Regions from separate parts of the Escherichia sp. TC-EC600-tetX4 genome, predicted to be linked through region 1. Evidence: predicted binding sites of a transcription regulator. Region 1 holds the regulator's gene; the other holds the start of a gene.
The links. Region 1 encodes PurR, which represses purine synthesis genes. Its sites were predicted from a motif close to CANGCAAACGTTTGCNTG; they were not measured.
Positions count from the first base shown of each region.

Region 2: the regulator PurR is predicted to act here: its motif matches at 5,195-5,212, upstream of gltS (sodium/glutamate symporter).

Region 1 covers NZ_CP079924.1:2,135,456-2,143,609, reverse strand. The annotation lists gene sodB (superoxide dismutase [Fe]) at 1-426, shown strand, start outside; gene KXD89_RS10300 (MFS transporter) at 588-1,757, opposite strand; gene cydH (cytochrome bd-I accessory subunit CydH) at 1,923-2,012, opposite strand; gene purR (HTH-type transcriptional repressor PurR) at 2,311-3,336, shown strand; gene punR (DNA-binding transcriptional activator PunR) at 3,333-4,265, opposite strand; gene punC (purine nucleoside transporter PunC) at 4,378-5,589, shown strand; gene cfa (cyclopropane fatty acyl phospholipid synthase) at 5,880-7,028, shown strand; gene ribE (riboflavin synthase) at 7,068-7,709, opposite strand; gene mdtK (multidrug efflux MATE transporter MdtK) at 7,924-8,154, shown strand, end outside.
Region 2 covers NZ_CP079924.1:51,895-60,048, reverse strand. The annotation lists gene spoT (bifunctional GTP diphosphokinase/guanosine-3',5'-bis pyrophosphate 3'-pyrophosphohydrolase) at 1-827, shown strand, start outside; gene trmH (tRNA (guanosine(18)-2'-O)-methyltransferase TrmH) at 834-1,523, shown strand; gene recG (ATP-dependent DNA helicase RecG) at 1,529-3,610, shown strand; gene gltS (sodium/glutamate symporter) at 3,779-4,984, opposite strand; gene xanP (xanthine/proton symporter XanP) at 5,264-6,655, shown strand; gene KXD89_RS00250 (AsmA family protein) at 6,776-8,154, shown strand, end outside.

The sequences.
Region 1 (8,154 bases):
CTGGAAGAGATTATTCGCAGCTCTGAAGGTGGCGTATTCAACAACGCAGCTCAGGTCTGGAACCATACTTTCTACTGGAACTGCCTGGCACCGAACGCCGGTGGCGAACCGACTGGAAAAGTCGCTGAAGCTATCGCCGCATCTTTTGGCAGCTTTGCCGATTTCAAAGCGCAGTTTACTGATGCAGCGATCAAAAACTTTGGTTCTGGCTGGACCTGGCTGGTGAAAAACAGCGATGGCAAACTGGCTATCGTTTCAACCTCTAACGCGGGTACTCCGCTGACCACCGATGCGACTCCGCTGCTGACCGTTGATGTCTGGGAACACGCTTATTACATCGACTATCGCAATGCACGTCCTGGCTATCTGGAGCACTTCTGGGCGCTGGTGAACTGGGAATTCGTAGCGAAAAATCTCGCTGCATAATAACTGATGGCAAATGCAGCATTGCCTGAAGCGCTACGCTTATCAGGCCTACGCGGATCATCGATGTAGGTCGGATAAGGCACTCGCCGCATCCGGCAAGATAAATCGCACGTTGTCAGCAACTGTAACGCAGAAGGTTATCCTTCTGCGTTTTTGTTTAATTAGCTGTTAGCAACGCAAACTGTTTCAGGTTGTTTTCTGGCTGACATAAACACCAGCAATAATGCCAGTCCCGCGACAATCGCTCCCATCACCGGCACAAAGCTGTATCCCAGCCCAGCGGAAATTACCGCACCACCAGCAGCTGCTCCCAGCGCATTTCCAAGATTAAAGGCACCAATATTGACTGATGAAGACAGACCTGGCGCTTCACTGGCGACACGCATCACGCGCATCTGTAACGGCGGTACGACCGCAAAGGTTGCTGCGCCCCACACCACCATGCTAATAGCTGCGCCGAACTCATTGCGGGCCAGGAACGGGATTGCCAGCATAATCACCATCAACAACAACAAAAAGCCTTTCAACGTGCCGTTAACTGAACGATCTGCCAGTTTGCCGCCGAGATAGTTACCGATAGAGAATCCGACACCAATCAGCACCAGCATTGCCGTGACGAACACCGGTGTTGCGTGGGTAATACTTTGCAGTACCGGAGAGATATAGGTGTAGAGAGTAAACATTGCACCAGCTCCCAGTACCGTCGTCAGCAATGCAGACAGCACCTGCGGACGCATTAATACCGCCAGCTCTTTTTTCACTTCAGGTCGTGCCCCTGCACCACCTTTAGGTAATGAGAAGAACAGACTTACCATTGAAATCACTCCCAGCCCCGCCGTTGCCAGAAATGACATCCGCCAGCCGATGGTTTCACCCAACCAGGTCGCCGCCGGCACGCCACCGATATTTGCCAGGGTTAACCCCATAAACATAGTGGCAACTGCGCTGGCCTGTTTATGTTTTGGCACCACGCTTGCGGCCACGACTGAACCCAAACCAAAAAATGCTCCGTGATTCAGGCTGGTCAAAATGCGTGAAAGCATCAGGGTCATATAATCCGGCGCGATGGCGGAAAGTACGTTGCCGAGCGTGAAAATTGCCATCAGGAAAATCAACGCACTGCGGCGGGCACGATGAGAAAGTAGAAGCGTCATCAGCGGCGCGCCAACCATTACGCCAACTGCATAGGCACTGATTAACATTCCGGCAGCGGGAATCGAGACATCCACACCGCGCGCAATGACGGGCAACAAGCCCATTGGCGAGAACTCCGTTGTCCCGATACCAAACGCGCCAATCGCCAGCGCCAGCAACGGATAGTTAATTTTCATGCCTTATCTCCACCTCTTCGCGTCATTACGCGATATTCATTAAAGTGGCGAAAGCATGACAGCAATCACAAAAAAATGAAAATAACAAAAAGAGAAAACACTTTTGCCATTTTGCTAACAAACAGGAAGGAGATGCGAGGGAGAACGCGCTCCCTCGAGAGGAAATCAGTGCAGCGCGGCAGTCAAACCCACGGCTACGATCAAACCGAGGACGATAATCGTTGTTACCAGTGAAAATTTAAGGTCGGTGCTCATCAAGTTTTCTCCTTTTTTATTACCACACAAAAAGTGATATTACGCATTTTTACACACTGTGATGAAAAAATCTCCCGTCATTTATAATGATAAGTGTTTTTACCACTTCCCCTTTTCGTCAAGATCGGCCAAAATTCCACGCTTACACTATTTGCGTACTGGCCATTGACCCCTTCCTGACGCTCCGTGTCGTTTTTCCGGCGTACCGCAACACTTTTGTTGTGCGTAAGGTGTGTAAAGGCAAACGTTTACCTTGCGATTTTGCAGGAGCTGAAGTTAGGGTCTGGAGTGAAATGGAATGGCAACAATAAAAGATGTAGCGAAACGAGCAAACGTTTCCACTACAACTGTGTCACACGTGATCAACAAAACACGTTTCGTCGCTGAAGAAACGCGCAACGCCGTGTGGGCAGCGATTAAAGAATTACACTACTCCCCTAGCGCGGTGGCGCGTAGCCTGAAGGTTAACCACACCAAGTCTATCGGTTTGCTGGCGACCAGCAGCGAAGCGGCCTATTTTGCCGAGATCATTGAAGCAGTTGAAAAAAATTGCTTCCAGAAAGGTTACACCCTGATTCTGGGCAATGCGTGGAACAATCTTGAGAAACAGCGGGCTTATCTGTCGATGATGGCGCAAAAACGCGTCGATGGTCTGCTGGTGATGTGTTCTGAGTACCCAGAGCCGTTGCTGGCGATGCTGGAAGAGTATCGCCATATCCCAATGGTGGTCATGGACTGGGGTGAAGCAAAAGCTGACTTCACCGATGCGGTCATTGATAACGCGTTCGAAGGCGGCTACATGGCCGGGCGTTATCTGATTGAACGCGGTCACCGCGAAATCGGCGTCATCCCCGGCCCGCTGGAACGTAACACCGGCGCAGGCCGCCTTGCCGGTTTTATGAAGGCGATGGAAGAAGCGATGATCAAGGTGCCGGAAAGCTGGATTGTGCAGGGTGACTTTGAACCTGAATCCGGTTATCGCGCCATGCAGCAAATCCTGTCGCAGCCGCATCGCCCTACTGCCGTCTTCTGTGGTGGCGATATCATGGCAATGGGCGCACTTTGTGCTGCTGATGAAATGGGCCTGCGCGTCCCGCAGGATGTTTCGCTGATCGGTTATGATAACGTGCGCAACGCGCGCTATTTTACGCCGGCGCTGACCACGATCCATCAGCCAAAAGATTCGCTGGGTGAAACAGCGTTCAACATGCTGTTGGATCGTATCGTCAACAAACGTGAAGAACCGCAGTCTATTGAAGTGCATCCGCGCTTGATTGAACGCCGCTCCGTGGCTGACGGCCCGTTCCGCGACTATCGTCGTTAATCACCCGTTGCGGGAGTCTCTTCCGGCTCCCGCAGCCACTCCTTATTCAGCGTCTCACTATCGCCGAGATACTCAAGCAACCAGGTTAACGCAGGCGACATATCATTTTGCTGCCATGTCAGACAACATGCCGAATCCGGAAAGGGGTTTTCCAGTTCTAATGCTACCCACTTCCCCTCATTAAGCCACGGTTTGGCGAAATGTGTTGGCACCATCCCTATGCATAATCCTGCCGAGATACAGGTTGCCGATGATTCCCAGTCAGGCACGACAACTCTTTTTTGGTTATCCAGCAACCAGGTAATACGTTTAGGTAGCGTTCGCGAGGTGTCTTCGCGCACCAACGACGGCCAGTTGCGCAACGTATCATCGCTGAACGGGCCATCCATCAACGCCAGCGGGTGGTGACTGGCAACAACGCAACTCCAGCTTAGCATCCCCATATCCCGGAAGGCATAACGACCGCCTACCGGAATCGCGCGTGTTGCGCCAATCGCCAGTTCCACGCGCCCGTCGGAAAGCGCATCCCAGACACCGTTGAACACTTCCTGAAAGACAAGAAGTTCGACATCATCAAAATGGCGATAAAAATCAACGATCATCTGCCGTGTACGTTCTGGCCTGACAATATTATCCACTGCGATAGCTAACTGACCGCGCCAGCCGTTCGCTATCTGCTGACATTGCTGGCGGGTGATCTGCATTTTTTTGACAACAGAGCGCCCTTCTTTGAGAAACCACGCTCCAGCAGCGGTCAGCTCCACATCACGGTGCCGTCGTTCAAAGAGCGGCACCGCCAGCCACTCTTCCAGCTGACGCACGGTATAGCTGACCGCAGAAGGAACGCGATGCAGCTCCTGTGCCGCAGCGCTAAAACTACCATTACGCGCTACCGCATCAACAACTTCGAGTGAATATTCTGACCACATAGTCTGCCTGCAAAATTTTTGAAACCAGTCATCAAATATTACCGTTTCACAACACTAATTTCACTCCCTACACTTTGCGGCGGTGTTTAATTGAGAGATTTAGAGAATATACATGCAACCTGGGAAAAGATTTTTAGTCTGGCTGGCGGGTTTGAGCGTACTCGGTTTTCTGGCAACCGATATGTATCTGCCTGCTTTCGCCGCCATACAGGCCGACCTGCAAACGCCTGCGTCTGCTGTCAGTGCCAGCCTTAGTCTGTTCCTTGCCGGTTTTGCCGCAGCCCAGCTTCTGTGGGGGCCGCTCTCCGACCGTTATGGTCGTAAACCGGTATTATTAATCGGCCTGACAATTTTTGCGTTAGGTAGTCTGGGGATGCTGTGGGTAGAAAACGCCGCTACGCTGCTGGTATTGCGTTTTGTACAGGCTGTGGGTGTCTGCGCCGCGGCGGTTATCTGGCAAGCATTAGTGACAGATTATTATCCTTCACAGAAAGTTAACCGTATTTTTGCGGCCATCATGCCGCTGGTGGGTCTATCTCCGGCACTGGCTCCTCTGTTAGGAAGCTGGCTGCTGGTCCATTTTTCCTGGCAGGCGATTTTCGCCACCCTGTTTGCCATTACCGTGGTGCTGATTCTGCCTATTTTCTGGCTCAAACCCACGACGAAGGCCCGTAACAATAGTCAGGATGGTCTGACCTTTACCGACCTGCTACGTTCTAAAACCTATCGCGGCAACGTGCTGATATACGCAGCCTGTTCAGCCAGTTTTTTTGCATGGCTGACCGGTTCACCGTTCATCCTTAGTGAAATGGGCTACAGCCCGGCAGTTATTGGTTTAAGTTATGTCCCGCAAACTATCGCGTTTCTGATTGGTGGTTATGGCTGTCGCGCCGCGCTGCAGAAATGGCAAGGCAAGCAGTTATTACCGTGGTTGCTGGTGCTGTTTGCTGTCAGCGTCATTGCGACCTGGGCTGCGGGCTTCATTAGCCATGTGTCGCTGGTCGAAATCCTGATCCCATTCTGTGTGATGGCGATTGCCAATGGCGCGATCTACCCTATTGTTGTCGCCCAGGCGCTGCGTCCCTTCCCACACGCAACTGGTCGCGCCGCAGCGTTGCAGAACACTCTTCAACTGGGTCTGTGCTTCCTCGCAAGTCTGGTAGTTTCCTGGCTGATCAGTATCAGCACGCCATTGCTCACCACCACCAGCGTGATGTTATCAACAGTAGTGCTGGTCGCGCTGGGTTACATGATGCAACGTTGTGAAGAAGTTGGCTGCCAGAATCATGGCAATGCCGAAGTCGCTCATAGCGAATCACACTGATCTATATCGATATACTTATACTTAGGCTGCTAACAAAATTTTGTTGTATGATTGAAATTAGCGGCCTATACTAATTTCGAGTTGTTAAAGCTACGATAAATATTATGTTTTTACGGGGACAGGATCGTTCCCGACTCACTATGGATAGTCATTTCGGCAAGGGTTCCTCCTTTCCCTCTGTTCTACGTCGGATTATAGACTCGCGGTTTTTTCTGCGAGATTTCTCACAAAGCCCAAAAAGCGTCTACGCTGTTTTAAGGTTCTGATCACCGACCAGTGATGGAGAAACTATGAGTTCATCGTGTATAGAAGAAGTCAGTGTACCGGATGACAACTGGTACCGTATCGCCAACGAATTACTTAGCCGTGCCGGTATAGCCATTAACGGTTCTGCCCCGGCGGATATTCGTGTGAAAAACCCCGATTTTTTTAAACGCGTTCTGCAAGAAGGCTCTTTGGGGTTAGGCGAAAGTTATATGGATGGCTGGTGGGAATGTGACCGACTGGATATGTTTTTTAGCAAAGTCTTACGCGCAGGTCTCGAGAACCAACTCCCCCATCATTTCAAAGACACGCTGCGTATTGCCGGCGCTCGTCTCTTCAATCTGCAGAGTAAAAAACGTGCCTGGATAGTCGGCAAAGAGCATTACGATTTGGGTAATGACTTGTTCAGCCGCATGCTTGATCCCTTCATGCAATATTCCTGCGCTTACTGGAAAGATGCCGATAATCTGGAATCTGCCCAGCAGGCGAAGCTCAAAATGATTTGTGAAAAATTGCAGTTAAAACCAGGGATGCGCGTACTGGATATTGGCTGCGGCTGGGGCGGACTGGCACACTACATGGCATCTAATTATGACGTAAGCGTGGTGGGCGTCACCATTTCTGCCGAACAGCAAAAAATGGCTCAGGAACGCTGTGAAGGCCTGGATGTCACCATTTTGCTGCAAGATTATCGTGACCTGAACGACCAGTTTGATCGTATTGTTTCTGTGGGGATGTTCGAGCACGTCGGACCGAAAAATTACGATACCTATTTTGCGGTGGTGGATCGTAATTTGAAACCGGAAGGCATATTCCTGCTCCATACTATCGGTTCGAAAAAAACCGATCTGAATGTTGATCCCTGGATTAATAAATATATTTTTCCGAACGGTTGCCTGCCCTCTGTACGCCAGATTGCTCAGTCCAGCGAACCCCACTTTGTGATGGAAGACTGGCATAACTTCGGTGCTGATTACGATACTACGTTGATGGCGTGGTATGAACGATTCCTCGCCGCATGGCCAGAAATTGCGGATAACTATAGTGAACGCTTTAAACGAATGTTTACCTATTATCTGAATGCCTGTGCAGGTGCTTTCCGCGCCCGTGATATTCAGCTCTGGCAGGTCGTGTTCTCACGCGGTGTTGAAAACGGCCTTCGAGTGGCTCGCTAAAGGCTATTCTATCGCCCCCTCTCCGGGGGCGATTTCAGATCAGGCTTCTGTGCCTGGTTGATTCATGGCATTTTCTCGTGCCGCCAGCACACGTTCTACCGTATCTACCACTGCCTGAGTTTGTGGATCGATTTCAATGTTGACGCGTGCGCCAAGTTTTTTCTTCCCAAGAGTCGTGCGTTCCAGTGTTTCCGGAATTAAATGGACGCAAAAACGCGTTGGCGTGACTTCGCCGACGGTCAGGCTAATACCGTCGATGCCAATAAATCCTTTGTACAGAATATATTTCATCAACTGACTATCCTGGACTTTAAACCAGATCTGGCGATTATTTTCTGAGGTTAATATTTTCGCCACTTCAGCAGTGGTCATAATATGACCTGACATTAAGTGTCCGCCAATTTCATCACTGAATTTCGCCGCACGCTCAACGTTTACCCAATCCCCCACTTTTAAATCGCCAAGATTGGTAATGCGTAACGTTTCTTTCATCAGGTCAAAACTGACATGGTTGCCGTTAATTTCCGTCACGGTCAGGCAGCAACCGTTATGCGCCACGGAAGCACCGGTTTCCAGGCCGTCCAGCATGTGGTCGGGTAACTCCACCACATGCGTACGAAAATTTGGTTTCTCGTCAATCGACACCAGTTTTGCGGTGCCCTGTACAATCCCCGTAAACATACTTACAACTCCTGAAATCAGTTAAGACATTCTGTTCAGCACAATAGCAGGTGGAAAACGCCCTTACCAGTGAAGGGGTAAGAATGGCTATTTTTTCACTGGAGAATTAATAAATCCTCGCTACAATAGACTGAATTTCCCCTGCTTCTTCTTTTTGCTGCCCATTCAGGCGGCTTTTTAGTCTCTCATATAACTACAAATAAAAGGTGTTCACGTGCAGAAGTATATCAGTGAAGCGCGTCTGTTATTAGCATTAGCAATCCCGGTGATTCTCGCGCAAATCGCCCAAACTGCGATGGGTTTTGTCGATACCGTGATGGCGGGCGGCTATAGTGCCACCGACATGGCGGCGGTCGCTATCGGTACTTCTATCTGGCTTCCGGCGATCCTCTTTGGTCACGGACTGCTGCTGGCATTAACGCCGGTTATCGCGCAATTAAATGGT
Region 2 (8,154 bases), 2.1 Mb from region 1:
GCCAGCCTTACCCGCTGTCGCAGCCGCTTACCAGCGGTCAAACCGTTGAAATCATTACCGCTCCGGGCGCTCGCCCGAATGCCGCTTGGCTGAACTTTGTCGTTAGCTCGAAAGCGCGCGCCAAAATTCGTCAGTTGCTGAAAAACCTCAAGCGTGATGATTCTGTAAGCCTGGGCCGTCGTCTGCTCAACCATGCTTTGGGTGGTAGCCGTAAGCTGAATGAAATCCCGCAGGAAAATATTCAGCGCGAGCTGGATCGCATGAAGCTGGCAACGCTTGACGATCTGCTGGCAGAAATCGGACTTGGTAACGCAATGAGCGTGGTGGTCGCGAAAAATCTGCAACATGGGGACGCCTCCATTCCACCGGCAACCCAAAGCCACGGACATCTGCCCATTAAAGGTGCCGATGGCGTGCTGATCACCTTTGCGAAATGCTGCCGCCCTATTCCTGGCGACCCGATTATCGCCCACGTCAGCCCCGGTAAAGGTCTGGTGATCCACCATGAATCCTGCCGTAATATCCGTGGCTACCAGAAAGAGCCAGAGAAGTTTATGGCTGTGGAATGGGATAAAGAGACGGCGCAGGAGTTCATCACCGAAATCAAGGTGGAGATGTTCAATCATCAGGGTGCGCTGGCAAACCTGACGGCGGCAATTAACACCACGACTTCGAATATTCAAAGTTTGAATACGGAAGAGAAAGATGGTCGCGTCTACAGCGCCTTTATTCGTCTGACCGCTCGTGACCGTGTGCATCTGGCGAATATCATGCGCAAAATCCGCGTGATGCCAGACGTGATTAAAGTCACCCGAAACCGAAATTAATGTTTTATGAACCCAACACGTTATGCACGCATCTGCGAAATGCTCGCCAGGCGGCAGCCTGATCTGACCGTCTGCATGGAGCAGGTCCACAAACCTCATAACGTTTCTGCGATTATTCGTACCGCAGATGCCGTTGGCGTACATGAAGTTCACGCCGTCTGGCCTGGTAGCCGCATGCGCACCATGGCTTCGGCAGCGGCGGGTAGTAACAGCTGGGTACAGGTGAAAACACACCGCACCATTGGCGATGCCGTCGCTCATCTCAAAGGCCAGGGCATGCAGATTCTGGCAACCCATCTTTCTGATAACGCTGTCGATTTCCGCGAAATTGATTACACTCGCCCGACCTGCATTTTGATGGGACAGGAGAAAACGGGCATCACGCAGGAAGCATTGGCCCTGGCGGATCAGGACATCATCATTCCGATGATCGGCATGGTGCAGTCGCTGAATGTTTCCGTTGCCTCAGCCCTCATTCTTTACGAAGCCCAGCGTCAGCGGCAAAATGCAGGCATGTACCTGCGTGAAAACAGCATGTTGCCGGAAGCAGAGCAACAACGCCTGTTGTTTGAAGGCGGCTATCCGGTGCTGGCGAAAGTCGCAAAACGCAAAGGCCTGCCTTATCCCCACGTCAATCAGCAAGGCGAGATCGAAGCTGATGCCGACTGGTGGGCTACTATGCAGGCTGCAGGGTAAGTGCCATGAAAGGTCGCCTGTTAGATGCTGTCCCACTCAGTTCCCTAACGGGCGTTGGCGCAGCACTTAGTAACAAACTGGCGAAAATCAACCTGCATACCGTGCAGGATCTACTCTTACACCTTCCCCTGCGCTACGAAGATCGCACCCATCTCTACCCCATCGGAGAACTACTGCCGGGCGTTTATGCCACGGTGGAAGGCGAAGTGCTGAACTGCAATATCTCCTTCGGCGGTCGGCGGATGATGACCTGCCAGATCAGCGACGGTTCCGGCATCCTCACCATGCGCTTTTTCAATTTCAGCGCGGCAATGAAAAATAGCCTGGCGGCGGGCCGCCGTGTACTGGCTTATGGCGAAGCAAAGCGCGGTAAATATGGTGCGGAGATGATCCACCCGGAATACCGCGTGCAGGGCGATCTCAGCACGCCAGAATTACAGGAAACGCTCACGCCGGTTTATCCAACAACGGAAGGCGTAAAGCAGGCCACGCTGCGTAAATTAACCGACCAGGCGCTGGATCTGCTCGACACCTGCGCCATTGAAGAACTCCTGCCGCCGGAACTGTCACAAGGAATGATGACGCTACCGGAAGCGTTGCGCACTTTGCACCGCCCGCCACCGACGCTACAGCTTAGCGATCTGGAAACCGGGCAGCATCCGGCGCAACGTCGTCTGATTCTGGAAGAACTGCTGGCGCACAACCTCAGCATGTTAGCCTTACGTGCCGGAGCACAGCGTTTTCATGCCCAGCCGCTGAGCGCCAATGACACGCTGAAAAATAAACTCCTCGCCGCCTTACCGTTCAAGCCAACGGGCGCACAGGCACGCGTAGTGGCGGAGATCGAGCGCGATATGGCGCTGGATGTGCCGATGATGCGTCTGGTGCAGGGCGATGTAGGTTCCGGTAAAACGCTGGTCGCCGCCCTCGCCGCGTTGCGTGCGATTGCCCACGGCAAACAGGTAGCATTGATGGCACCAACCGAATTACTCGCCGAGCAGCACGCCAATAACTTCCGCAACTGGTTTGCACCGCTCGGTATCGAAGTGGGCTGGCTCGCCGGTAAGCAGAAAGGTAAAGCACGGCTGGCACAGCAGGAAGCCATCGCCAGCGGTCAGGTGCAGATGATTGTCGGTACACACGCCATCTTCCAGGAACAGGTGCAGTTTAACGGCCTGGCGCTGGTGATTATCGACGAACAGCATCGTTTTGGCGTGCATCAGCGTCTGGCATTGTGGGAGAAAGGCCAGCAGCAGGGCTTCCATCCGCATCAGTTGATCATGACCGCCACGCCGATCCCCCGCACGCTGGCAATGACTGCGTATGCCGATCTCGATACCTCGGTGATAGATGAGCTGCCGCCAGGCCGCACGCCAGTGACTACGGTCGCTATTCCTGATACCCGCCGTACCGACATCATTGACCGCGTGCACCACGCCTGCATAACTGAAGGTCGTCAGGCATACTGGGTTTGTACGTTGATTGAAGAGTCGGAATTGCTGGAAGCGCAGGCGGCGGAAGCTACCTGGGAAGAGTTGAAACTGGCGCTACCAGAGTTGAACGTTGGCCTGGTACACGGGCGGATGAAACCTGCCGAGAAACAGGCGGTGATGGCGTCGTTTAAACAAGGTGAGCTACACCTGCTGGTTGCCACAACCGTTATTGAAGTCGGCGTTGATGTGCCTAACGCCAGTCTGATGATTATCGAAAACCCGGAGCGTCTGGGTCTGGCGCAGTTACACCAGCTGCGCGGGCGCGTAGGTCGTGGCGCGGTGGCTTCTCACTGCGTGCTGCTCTACAAAACGCCGCTTTCTAAAACGGCGCAAATTCGCCTGCAAGTGCTGCGCGACAGTAACGACGGTTTTGTGATTGCGCAAAAAGATCTGGAGATTCGCGGCCCTGGCGAATTGTTAGGCACGCGTCAGACGGGTAATGCTGAATTTAAAGTGGCGGATTTACTGCGCGATCAGGCGATGATCCCGGAAGTTCAGCGCCTGGCACGCCATATTCACGAACGTTACCCACAACAGGCAAAAGCCCTGATAGAACGCTGGATGCCGGAGACGGAACGTTACTCGAATGCGTAAAAGGCGGCAGTGAGAAGACCGCCATTTCAGGTTACCCTACCTTCCTGCCGGATGCGATTCATCACCCTACAAATTCAATAAATTATGAATCAATACGCAGGCTTGATAAGCGAAGCGTATCAGGCATTTGTCTTTGTTGCGGCGGCACTTCTACCGCCGCTTCATCGGTTAACCGGCAAAAATCGGCAACATCAAATACAACTTAATTACCAGCGCATTGACGATATCGATAAAGAACGCACCGACCATCGGCACCACCAAAAACGCCATGTGCGACGGGCCAAAGCGTTCAGTGATCGCCTGCATGTTGGCGATTGCCGTTGGCGTTGCACCGAGGCCAAAACCACAGTGACCCGCAGCCAGCACTGCCGCATCGTAGTTTTTGCCCATCATGCGCCAGGTAACGAAGATGGCATACAACGCCATGAAGATGGTCTGTACCACCAGAATCGCCAGCATCGGCAGCGCCAGCGAAGCCAGCTCCCACAGTTTCAGCCCCATCAACGCCATCGCCAGGAACAACGACAAGCTTACGTTACCCAGCACGGATACCGCACGCTCAAAGACGCGGTAAAAGCCCATTATTGACAGACCGTTGCTCAGAATCACGCCAACAAACAGTACACAGACGAAGGTCGGCAGTTCAAAAGCAGTGCCAGCCAAAAGTTGCGCAACAATTTTCCCCACCGTCAGGCAGATAGCAATCAGCGCGATAGTTTCAATCAGCACCAACGAGGTGATCATGCGTCCCACATCCGGCTTTTCAAACGCCGTCGGGACTTCCTGGTCATCCGGAATACCGTTCGGCGTGGTGGAGTGTTTCACCAGATAGCGCGCCACCGGACCGCCAATCAAGCCGCCCAGCACCAGACCGAACGTTGCACAGGCCATCGCCACTTCCGTCGCATTGGTGAAGCCATAACGTTCAATGAACAATTTACTCCACGCAGCGCCCGTACCGTGACCGCCGGAAAGAGTAATAGAACCGGCCAACAGCCCCATCAGCGGATCAAGCCCTAACAAGCTAGCCATACCAATGCCAATGGCATTTTGCATCACCAACAGACCAACAACCACAATCAAGAAGATGCCAACCACACGCCCACCGGCACGCAAACTGGCAATGTTGGCGTTCAGGCCAATGGTGGCGAAGAAAGCCAGCATTAACGGATCGCGCAGGGACATATCAAAGTTGACTTCCCAGCCCATGCTTTTTTTCAGTACTAGTAGCGCCAGCGCCACCAACAAACCACCCGCAACAGGTTCCGGTATGGTGTATTTCTTCAAAAAGGAGACGGAATGGACCAACTTACGCCCGAGCAGCAACGTCAGCGTTGCGGCAACAAGCGTTGCTAAAGTATCGAGATGAAACATAGTTACTCCTTTGTATCCGCATCACTCTTTCATACTCGTCATACTTCATCGCGCAGTGGCAACTTCATGAACTATGACGGGTATCGAGTTATGCTTTCCTGGGTCAAATTCTCAGCTGTTAATGAACAAATGGCATGGATTTTAAGCAGAAAAATACCAAAAGTTATATAAAAAAGTGCATTTATCTCATTTAAATATTTAGATGAGGATGTGGCAAACGTTTGCTTTTCTCTTTCGGTCAGCTAAAATGCCCGCTTTGCTACCACGGGATTGTTTTCGATGTCTGTTTCCACCCTCGAGTCAGAAAATGCGCAACCGGTTGCGCAGACTCAAAACAGCGAACTGATTTACCGTCTTGAAGATCGTCCGCCGCTTCCTCAAACCCTGTTTGCCGCCTGTCAGCATCTGCTGGCGATGTTCGTTGCGGTGATCACGCCAGCGCTATTAATCTGCCAGGCGCTGGGTTTACCGGCACAAGACACGCAACACATTATTAGTATGTCGCTGTTTGCCTCCGGTGTGGCATCGATTATTCAAATTAAGGCCTGGGGTCCGGTTGGCTCCGGGCTGTTGTCTATTCAGGGCACCAGCTTCAACTTTGTTGCCCCGCTGATTATGGGCGGTACCGCGCTGAAAACCGGTGGTGCTGATGTTCCTACCATGATGGCGGCTTTGTTCGGCACGTTGATGCTGGCAAGTTGCACCGAGATGGTGATCTCCCGCGTTCTGCATCTGGCGCGCCGCATTATTACGCCGCTGGTTTCTGGCGTTGTGGTGATGATTATCGGCCTGTCGCTAATTCAGGTTGGGTTAACGTCCATTGGCGGCGGTTACGCAGCCATGAGCGATAACACCTTCGGCGCACCGAAAAATCTGCTGCTGGCAGGCGTGGTCTTAGCCTTAATTATCCTGCTTAACCGTCAACGTAACCCTTACTTACGCGTGGCCTCACTGGTAATTGCGATGGCGGCCGGATATGCGCTGGCGTGGTTTATGGGCATGTTGCCAGAAAGCAACGAACCTATGACGCAAGAACTGATTATGGTGCCAACGCCGCTCTATTACGGTCTTGGCATTGAATGGAGTCTGCTGCTGCCGCTGATGCTGGTCTTTATGATCACTTCGCTGGAAACCATTGGCGATATCACGGCGACCTCTGACGTTTCCGAACAGCCAGTGTCCGGTCCGCTGTACATGAAACGCCTGAAAGGCGGCGTGCTGGCAAACGGCCTGAACTCGTTTGTTTCGGCGGTGTTTAACACCTTCCCGAACTCCTGCTTCGGGCAAAACAACGGAGTGATCCAGTTGACTGGTGTTGCCAGCCGCTATGTCGGTTTTGTCGTCGCGCTGATGTTGATCGTGCTGGGTCTGTTCCCGGCAGTGAGCGGTTTTGTACAACACATTCCAGAACCGGTTCTGGGCGGCGCAACGCTTGTAATGTTTGGCACCATCGCCGCCTCCGGTGTGCGTATCGTTTCTCGTGAGCCGCTGAACCGTCGGGCGATTCTGATTATCGCGCTGTCGCTGGCGGTTGGTCTGGGCGTGTCTCAGCAGCCGCTGATTTTGCAGTTTGCCCCTGAATGGCTGAAAAACCTGCTCTCCTCCGGGATCGCCGCGGGCGGTATTACTGCCATCGTGCTGAATCTGATTTTCCCACCAGAAAAACAGTAATTCACTGGCGGCGGTAAGATAATTACCGCCGCAGTCTCACCTCTTTAACCATTCCCGCCTTGAGGATTGCGCGTAAATCGTGCATAACTCCCTTATGTGCATTTCACGGGATGGAAGACCATGAAATTTATTGGGAAGCTGCTTCTCTACATTCTCATCGCTCTGTTAGTGGCGATCGCTGGCCTCTATTTTCTTCTGCAAACCCGCTGGGGAGCAGAACATATCAGCGCATGGGTTTCCGAGAATAGCGACTATCATCTGGCCTTCGGGGCGATGGATCACCGTTTTTCCGCGCCATCTCATATCGTGCTGGAGAACGTCACGTTTGGTCGTGATGGCCAGCCCGCGACCCTGGTGGCCAAAAGTGTCGACATTGCGCTAAGCAGTCGGCAACTGACCGAACCACGCCATGTCGATACCATCCTGCTGGAAAACGGGACGCTGAATCTCACCGACCAGACCGCGCCGCTACCGTTCAAAGCCGATCGTCTGCAACTGCGTGATATGGCGTTTAATAGCCCGAATAGCGAATGGAAACTGAGCGCGCAGCGGGTAAATGGCGGCGTAGTTCCGTGGTCACCAAAAGCCGGTAAAGTGCTGGGTACGAAGGCGCAGATTCAGTTTAGTGCCGGATCGCTTTCGCTCAATGATGTTCCTGCCACCAATGTACTGATTGAAGGCAGTATTGATAACGATCGCGTTACGCTGACTAACCTGGGTGCCGACATCGCCCGCGGGACATTAACCGGAAACGCGCAGCGTAACGCCGACGGCAGCTGGCAAGTGGAAAACCTGCGCATGGCGGATATACGTCTACAAAGCGAAAAATCGCTAACCGACTTCTTTGCGCCATTACGCTCTGTCCCGTCGTTGCAGATTGGTCGCCTGGAAGTGATCGATGCTCGTTTGCAAGGTCCGGACTGGGCGGTGACCGACCTCGATCTCAGCTTGCGCAACATGACCTTCAGTAAAGATGACTGGCAGACACAGGAAGGCAAACTGTCGATGAACGCTAGCGAGTTCATTTATGGTTCGCTGCATTTATTTGACCCGATTATAAACACGGAATTTTCCCCGCAGGGCGTAGCGCTGCGCCAGTTCACCAGCCGCTGGGAAGGGGGTATGGTCAGAACGTCAGGGAACTGGCTGCGTGACGGGAAAACGTTGATCCTTGATGATGCGGCAATTGCCGGGCTGGAATATACCTTGCCGAAAAACTGGCAACAGTTGTGGATGGAAACGACACCCGGTTGGTTAAACAGCCTGCAACTGAAGAGATTTAGCGCCAGCCGCAATCTGATCATTGATATCGACCCTGACTTCCCGTGGCAGCTCACCGCGCTCGATGGTTACGGTGCCAACCTGACGCTGGTTACCGATCATAAATGGGGCGTCTGGAGTGGCTCGGCGAATCTGAATGCCGCCGCCGCGACATTCAATCGTGTTGATGTTCGTCGCCCGTCGCTGGCGCTGACCGCCAACAGCAGCACGGTGAATAT